2 regions of the Rhizobium sp. 1399 genome follow, and region 1 is predicted to be linked to the other one. Evidence: predicted binding sites of a transcription regulator. Region 1 holds the regulator's gene; the other holds the start of a gene.

Region 1 (4,209 bases):
CTTTGGTCGGAAGGGCTGAGCGCCAGCCAGATCGCTGCGCAGCTTGGCGGAGTGAGTAGAAACGCTGTTATCGGCAAAGTTCACCGGCTCAGTCTTCCCGGCCGCGCCAAGGCCGGCGGCACGGCGACCGCTGCGCGCGCACCGAAGCGCAATACGTCGGCTCCGCGCGCCCCGAACTATGCGTCTCGCATCACCACCCGCACCGTTACCCGCCAGCAGGGCGCAACGATGCTGAAGGAAGAGATCGAGATCGAAACGGTCGAGGAAATGGAATATGTGCCGGCCAAAAACGTGGTCGTGCCGATTTCGCGTCGTCTCGGCCTGACGGAACTGACGGAGCGCACCTGCAAGTGGCCGGTCGGCGATCCTCTGAAGGACGACTTCTACTTCTGCGGCTGCGACTCCCCGGATTCCTCGCCCTATTGCAACTATCACCAGCGCCTCGCCTACCAGCCGGTCAGCGAACGCCGAAAGGCTGTCCGGGTCGCCTGACCAGCGCCTTCTCAACAGATGCAGCATCCGCCGCCCCTCTTCGCTGACGCGCAGAGGGGCGTATTTTTTAGTCGGCACAGGAGGGCTGGAAAACGGCTCCTGACCACGATCTGCCGGGGGCCGATCTCTGCCTGCCGTTCACCATGCCTGACGATGCGAACTTGGCCCAACGCCGCCGATGCGTTTCAGCCCTAGACCGGTATGGAACGGTGGTGATGGCGCTGTAACGCGATTTTCTGATACAGATGCGGTATTCTCGTGGAGTAGCACGGCGCAAACAGTCGGTCAGGGGTGCCAATGGAGATCGATCCAAAGCGGATGGCAATGGGGTTCGTCGGGACGGGCACGATTACCGAGGCCGTCGTCACCGGATTGGGCAAGACAGCGTTTCGCGACACACCGGTAGTGCTGTCACCGCGCAGCGCAAGCGTCGCCGCCCGCCTTGCGGCGGCAAACCGGAATGTGTCGATCGCTTTGGGGAACCAGGATGTTCTCGACCGATCCGATCTCGTATTTGTGGCAGTGAGGCCGCAAATTGCCGAGGAGGTCATCCGCTCGCTCCGATTTCGGCCGGGCCACCATGTCATCAGCTTCGTCGCGGCCACGCCAATGGATCAACTGCTGGCGTGGATCGATCAGCCAGTTCGCCTGAGCCTGGCAATTCCACTTCCGTTCATCGCAGATCTTCAGGGCGCGACTGCGATCTACCCGCCCGACGAGGTTTCCCACGCCCTCTTTTCGGCGCTCGGAACGGCGATCCAGGTTGAAAACAGACCTGAGTTCGAACTTCTCGCGGTGGCGAGCTGCCTGATGGCCACCTATTTCGGCATCCTGGACGCGACGTCGACCTGGCTGCAGAGCCAAGGGCTTTCGAGAACGGCTGGCGACGCCTACCTCCGTCAATTGTTTTCCGGCCTCGCCCATGCTGCCCGTTCAAAACCTGTCGCGAGTTTTGATGAACTCATCGGCGAGCATTCGACCAAGGGCGGATTGAATGAACAGGTGCTCGAAAACTTTCGCGAGTTCGGCGGCACTGCGGCTCTGCAAAAGGCTCTTGATCGAGTTCTCGCACGCATTCGTCTGTAGAAAGCAGATTCTCTCGAGGTTCGCTTTCGGCGCCTGGTGTCGGCTTTCATAAGAAGCTAGGGGTGCCAGATAGACAAACGGGCCGCCCGGCAAAACCGAGCGACCCGTTCGTGACCTCCGATCACTCGGATCAGGCTTCCATGGAATATCCCGCGCCGCGGACGGTGCGGATGACATCCTGCATGTTGGAGAAGTTCAGCGCCTTACGCAGGCGTCCGACATGGACGTCGACGGTACGTTCGTCCACGTAGATATCGTGGCCCCAGACGCCATCCAGAAGCTGCGAGCGGGAGAAGACCCTGCCCGGCGACGACATCAGGAATTCGAGCAGGCGGAATTCGGTCGGGCCGAGACGGACTTCGCGGCTCTTGCGATGAACGCGATGGGTTTCGCGATCGAGCTCGATATCACCACACTTCAGAACGGTGGAGAGAACCTCCGGACGGGCGCGTCGCAGCATCGCCTTGACGCGGGCAACAAGTTCCGGCGTGGAGAAGGGCTTGACGACATAGTCGTCCGCGCCGGTCGAGAGACCGCGAACGCGTTCGCTCTCTTCGCCGCGTGCCGTCAGCATGATGATCGGCAGGCGCTCGGTCTCCGGCCGCATGCGCAGCCGGCGGCAGAGCTCGATGCCGGAAACGCCCGGCAGCATCCAGTCAAGGATGAGCAGGTCCGGCGTGCGCTCCTGAAGCCGGATTTCGGCCTCGTCGCCACGGAGGATCGTATCCACCTCGAAACCTTCAGCCTCGAGGTTGTAGCGGAGAAGCACACTCAGCGCCTCTTCATCTTCAACAACTGCAACTCTTGGGATCATGCGTGTCAGTCTCCTAATGCATGATCCTTAAACCGGGGGTGATTTAAGCAACGGACCATGCAGAAACTTGGAATTGGCTGCGACCTTTGCGCGCCCCAGCGCAGGGCGCGCACGCAATTGGCAGGTCCGGATTACTCCGTCACCGCACCGACGGTATTGGAGCTGTCGTCCTTCGGACGCTCACCCTCCGGCTGGGCGCCGGTTGCCATGTAATAGATCGTCTCGGCGATGTTGGTCGCATGGTCGCCGATGCGCTCGATGTTCTTGGCGCAGAAGAGAAGATGCGTGCAGCTCGTGATGTTGCGCGGATCTTCCATCATGTAGGTGAGGAGTTCGCGGAACAGCGAGGTGTACATCGCGTCGATCTCATCGTCGCGCTCGCGGATGGACTTGGCCTTGTCCGCAGAACGCGTCGTATAGACGTCGAGCACTTCCTTGAGCTGGACGAGCGCCAGTTCGGAGAGATGCTCGAGACCGCGGGCGAGCTTGCGCGGAACGCCGGTGCTTTGGACGGCGATGACGCGCTTTGCGGTGTTCTTGCCGAGGTCGCCGACACGCTCGAGGTCGGCGGCGATGCGGATCGAACCCATGATCTCGCGAAGGTCGGAGGCCATCGGCTGGCGACGGGCGATCGTGACGATCGCCTTGTCGTTGATTTCGCGTTCCGCGTGATCAAGGATCACGTCGTCGGAAATGACCTTCTGGGCGAGCGCAGTGTCGCCGTTGACCAGCGCACGGACGGCCTCGCCGACCATCTGTTCGGCAAGACCACCCATCTCGGAAATGCGCCGGGACAGGAATTTCAGATCGTCATCGTAAGCGGAAAAAATATGTGTCGATGCCATGGGGCTTTGTCCTCGAAAATCGGGAAGGCTTCACATCGCCAAAATCAGCCGAACCGGCCCATGATATAGTCCTGGGTGCGCGGATCGTCGGGATTGGTGAACATCTTGTCGGTGTCATTTTCCTCGACCAGGTTGCCGAGGTGGAACATTGCGGTACGCTGTGATACGCGCGCGGCCTGCTGCATGGAATGCGTCACGATGACGATGGTGTAGTTTTCGCGCAGCTCATGGATCAGCTCTTCGACCTTTGCAGTCGCGATCGGGTCGAGTGCCGAGCAGGGCTCGTCCATCAGGATGACTTCCGGGCTGACGGCAACGGCGCGTGCGATGCACAGACGCTGCTGCTGACCACCGGACAGGCCGGTGCCGGATTCATGCACGCGATCCTTGACCTCGTTCCAGAGGCCGGCGCGCTGCAGGCTCGTCTCGACGATCTGGTCCAGGTCGGCCTTGGACTTGGCAAGGCCATGGATGCGCGGTCCGTAAGAAACGTTTTCATAGATCGTTTTCGGGAACGGATTCGGCTTCTGGAACACCATGCCGACGCGGGCACGAAGTTCGACGACGTCGATGTCGGGATCGTAGATATCGTCGCTGTCGAGCGTGATCTTGCCGGTGACGCGGCAGCCATCGATCGTGTCGTTCATGCGGTTCAACGACCGCAGGAAGGTGGACTTGCCGCAGCCCGACGGGCCGATCAGGGCGGTCACGGTGTTTTCGCGGACGTTCAGATTGACATCGAAAAGCGCGCGCTTCTCGCCGTAATAAACGGAGACATCCTGACCGATCATCTTATACGGGACGTTGCTCATTTTCTGGTCCAGCGCCTTCTCGACTGCGGCTTCCGTCAACATGTTCATGATCTTTACTCCGTTTACCAGCGGCGCTCAAAGCGACGACGCAAGAGGATAGCTCCGATGTTCATGACGATCAGGAACAGGAGCAGGACGATGATGGCACCCGAGGTTCTTT
Region 2 (4,209 bases), 350 kb from region 1:
TCATCGGCGAGCATTCGGTGCTCTTTGCCGGCGAAGGCGAGACCGTCACACTTTCGCATAGCGCAACCGACCGTTCGATTTTTGCGCGCGGCGCCATCAAGGCAGCCCTTTGGGCGCGCGACAAGAAACCGGGGCTCTATTCCATGCTCGACGTTCTCGGGCTTTCTTCCCATTGACCATTTCTCGGAGGCATTTTTCATGAGCGGTACCCTCGTCCTCGTTCGCCACGGCCAGAGCGACTGGAATCTCAAGAATCTCTTCACCGGCTGGAAGGACCCCGACCTGACCGAGCTCGGCATCCAGGAAGCCACGACCGGCGGCCAGGCGCTTGCCGACTACGGCATCAAGTTCGATATCGCCTTCACCTCCGCACTGGTGCGCGCGCAGCACACGCTGAAGCTTGTCCTCGACAAGGTCGGTCAGCCTAATCTCGAGACGATCCGCGACCAGGCACTCAACGAGCGCGACTACGGCGATCTCTCCGGCCTCAACAAGGACGACGCCCGCGCCAAGTGGGGCGAAGAGCAAGTGCATGTCTGGCGCCGCTCCTATGACGTTCCGCCTCCGGGCGGCGAAAGCCTGCGCGACACCGGCGCCCGCGTCTGGCCTTACTATCTGACGGAAATCCTTCCGCGCGTGCTGCGCGGCGAAAAGGTGCTGGTTGCCGCGCACGGCAATTCGCTGCGTTCGCTCGTCATGGTTCTCGACCGCCTCACCCGCGAGCAGGTTCTTTCGCTGAATCTGGCGACCGGCGTGCCCATGGTCTACAAGCTGAAGGCAGATTCCACCGTCGCTTCCAAGGAAGTGCTCGGCGACATGTCCGGCGCGCACTGAGTGTGATCAGGCATCGATAAGGTTTGAGGCCGGGCTCGCGCCCGGCCTTTTTCGTTTTCAGTTCTCGATGGTGAACTGGACGCGGTCTGCCGCGAAACGGCTGATCGAATATTGGACTGGCACGCCGTCCAGATCGGTATTCATCGCCTTGGTGATCAGCAGCACGGCACCCGGCGTCAGCTCCAGATCGGCGAGGTCGCCGGAATCGGCGTGGGCGGCGGTGATCTCGGTCGTGGCGCGCACATAGTCCGACAGGCCAAGTGCTGCGAAAGTCTTGGTGACGGACTCGGTCTGGCGATAGGTCTCGACGAGGCCGGGAAAGCGCGCTGCCGGAAACCAGCTCGTGCCGCGCGCGACAGGCCGCCTGTCCGCATCGCGCACTGTTTCCAGCCGGATGACCGGCGTGCCCGGTTCGATGCGAAGCCAGCGGGCCACTTCGGTATTGGCCGCCTCTTCCGCGTGGCCGAGCAGGAGCGAGTGCGTCTCGCGCGCCTGGTCGCCCAGACCATCGGTAAAGCGGGTGCGGCGGCTGATCGGAAAATTCAGGCGTTCCTTGCGCTCGATCAGTGTGCCGCGGCCCTGCACCGCACGCACGATGCCTTCCTGGGCGAGCGCGGCCAACGCGCTGCGGACCGTATGCCTGTTGACGCCGAACTGCAGCGCCAGAACGGTTTCCGGCGGCACCATGCCCGTTTCGTCATAGGCGCCGCTGCTGATCGCCTCGCGGATCCTGTCCGCGATCTGCCGCCAGAGCGCCACGCCCGTCTGCCGCTGCACCTGCTTCATGCCTGCCATTGCACCCCTGCCAGCTCATCTTCGACCCGAATTCATCTTCAGGCTCGGCCAATTTGGACGCGTCGTGTCACACGCTTGTCACCTCGCCGATTTAGGGATAGGTATAGCTTGTATGGTTGTCTATATCAATAGACATTTCGAGGAAAAAACGATGACGGCAGCAGAGAAGGCAGACGCTGCGGCGCAGACAGACAACGGACGCAAACGCACCGTCGATCTGCTGGCGCGCGCTGAGAGGCAAGAATTGCTGGCGGCGTGGGATGCGCTTGCCGAAAAGCCGGCGGCACAGCCGGTGCGCGGCCCGGAAACGGGTCTCGTCATGGTTCGCGGCCGCATCGGCGGCGGCGGCGCGCCCTTCAATCTCGGCGAGGTCACAGTGACGCGCGCGACAGTGCGCCTTGCCTCCGGCTCCGTCGGCCATGCGCAGGCGCTCGGCACCGACCGCGAGAAGGCACGGCTTTGCGCGATCTTCGATGCGCTCTGGCAGGAGGAGGCCACCAAGGGCTTCGTCGAGGACAGGCTGCTGTCGCCGATATCAAGCCGCATTGCCGCCGAGGCCGGTCTCAAGGCCGAGGAGACGGCTGCGACCCGCGTCGATTTCTTCACCATGGTGCGGGGAGACAACTGATGAGCGCCAAGACCGATGTTCTGACCGGCGGCTTTGCCGAGCCGGTATTCGAGGCCCAGAGCGTATTCAAGATGCTGATGGACGGCATGGCCCGGCCCGGCACGATCCAGACGGTCGCAGCCGATGTGACGGCGCCCGCGCCGCTTGGCATTGCCGCCGGCGCGATCGGCCTGACGCTCTGCGACCATGACACGCCCGTCTGGCTTTCGGCCGGACTTGCCAGATCGGCGATCCCGGAATGGCTTGGCTTCCACACCGGCGCACCGCTGACCACCGAAAAGGCCGAGGCGCGCTTCGCCTTCGTCGAGGCCGGCACGATGCTTTCCACCTTCGGCCTGTTTGCCGCCGGCACGCAGGAATATCCCGATCGCTCCACGACAGTGGTGATCGAGCTTGCCGATCTCGAAGGCGGGCGCCGCCTGGCGCTGATGGGGCCGGGCATCCAGAGCGTGATCGAGATCGCGCCTGTCGGCCTGCCGGAAACGTTCCTGCGCCTGTGGACTGAGAACCGCGCCCTCTTCCCGCGCGGCATCGACATCGTGCTGACGGCGGGCAAGCGTTTCCTCTGCCTGCCGCGCACCACAAAGATCACAGCAACGGAGATCTGAGCTCATGTATGTTGCCGTCAAGGGTGGCGAGGCCGCCATCGCCAATGCCCACCGCCTGCTCGCTGACCGCCGGCGTGGCGACCGCTCCGTGCCGGCGATCGGCATCGAGCAGATCGTCGAACAGCTTGCTCTCGCCGTCGATCGCGTCATGGCCGAAGCCTCGCTCTACGACCGCACGCTTGCCGCACTTGCCGTGCGCCAGTCGCGCGGCGACATGATCGAGGCGATCTTCCTGCTGCGCGCCTACCGCACGACGCTGCCGCGCTTCGGCTATTCGAAGCCGCTCGATACGGCCAATATGCAGATCGAACGGCGCATCTCCGCCACCTACAAGGACCTCCCGGGCGGCCAGCTACTCGGCCCGACTTTCGACTATACGCACCGCCTGCTCGACCCCTCGCTGCTCTCCGACGAGACCGTGGAAGAGCCGGCGCAGCGCGAGGCGGAAGCCGGCCGCGTCATGCGCGTCTCCGAAATCCTCGGCCAGGAAGGGCTGATCGAAAACGATGGCGAGCTCCCTGAAGACCACCAGACGGGCGACCTGACGCGCGAGCCGATGGAATTCCCGATGACCCGCGATCTTCGCCTGCAGGCGCTTGCCCGCGGCGACGAAGGCTTCCTTCTGGCGCTCGGCTATTCCACCCAGCGCGGCTACGGCCGCAACCACCCCTTCACCGGTGAAATCCGCATCGGCGAGGTCGAGGTGGAATTCGACGTGCCGGAGCTTGGCTTTGCCGTATCGCTTGGCACGATCCAGCTCACCGAGTGCCAGATGGTCAACCAGTTCAAGGGGTCTGCCAAGGCGCCGCCGCAATTCACCCGCGGCTACGGCCTGGTCTTCGGCCAGAGCGAGCGCAAGGCCATGGCCATGTCGCTGGTGGATCGCGCATTGCGGGCTGAAGAGCTCGGCGAGGACATTACCGCGCCGGCACAGGACGAGGAATTCGTCATTTCCCATTCCGACAATGTGCAGGCGACCGGCTTCGTCGAGCACCTGAAGCTTCCGCACTATGTGGACTTCCAGGCTGAACTTGACCTCGTCCGCCGCATGCGCCGCGAATTCGAAGCCGCCCGCAACAGCGGCGAGACCCAAAAGGAGGCCGCCGAATGAGTGATCTCGCCACCTACAATTTCGCCTATCTCGACGAACAAACCAAGCGCATGATCCGCCGGGCGATCCTGAAGGCGATCGCCATTCCCGGCTATCAGGTGCCCTTTGCTTCCCGCGAAATGCCGATGCCCTACGGCTGGGGCACCGGCGGTGTGCAGGTGACGGCCGCTATCATCGGACCTGACGACGTTCTCAAGGTCATCGACCAGGGTGCGGACGACACGACGAACGCC

What was found. The regulator PhoB, encoded in region 1, activates phosphate uptake and scavenging genes when phosphate is short. The targets are predictions, from matches to a motif close to TGTCATNNANCTGTCAT.
Region 2: the regulator PhoB is predicted to act here: its motif matches at 1,695-1,711, upstream of phnF (phosphonate metabolism transcriptional regulator PhnF).

Annotation. Positions count from the first base shown of each region.
Region 1 covers NZ_JAVDSU010000001.1:701,754-705,962, forward strand. Annotated here, with positions in the region: gene J2X71_RS03670 (GcrA family cell cycle regulator) at 1-492, shown strand, start outside; gene J2X71_RS03675 (pyrroline-5-carboxylate reductase) at 790-1,578, shown strand; gene phoB (phosphate regulon transcriptional regulator PhoB) at 1,709-2,392, opposite strand; gene phoU (phosphate signaling complex protein PhoU) at 2,524-3,237, opposite strand; gene pstB (phosphate ABC transporter ATP-binding protein PstB) at 3,282-4,097, opposite strand; gene pstA (phosphate ABC transporter permease PstA) at 4,112-4,209, opposite strand, start outside.
Region 2 covers NZ_JAVDSU010000001.1:1,054,385-1,058,593, forward strand. Annotated here, with positions in the region: gene dapB (4-hydroxy-tetrahydrodipicolinate reductase) at 1-176, shown strand, start outside; gene J2X71_RS05470 (2,3-bisphosphoglycerate-dependent phosphoglycerate mutase) at 199-834, shown strand; gene phnF (phosphonate metabolism transcriptional regulator PhnF) at 892-1,629, opposite strand; gene phnG (phosphonate C-P lyase system protein PhnG) at 1,781-2,257, shown strand; gene phnH (phosphonate C-P lyase system protein PhnH) at 2,257-2,865, shown strand; gene J2X71_RS05490 (carbon-phosphorus lyase complex subunit PhnI) at 2,870-3,976, shown strand; gene J2X71_RS05495 (alpha-D-ribose 1-methylphosphonate 5-phosphate C-P-lyase PhnJ) at 3,973-4,209, shown strand, end outside.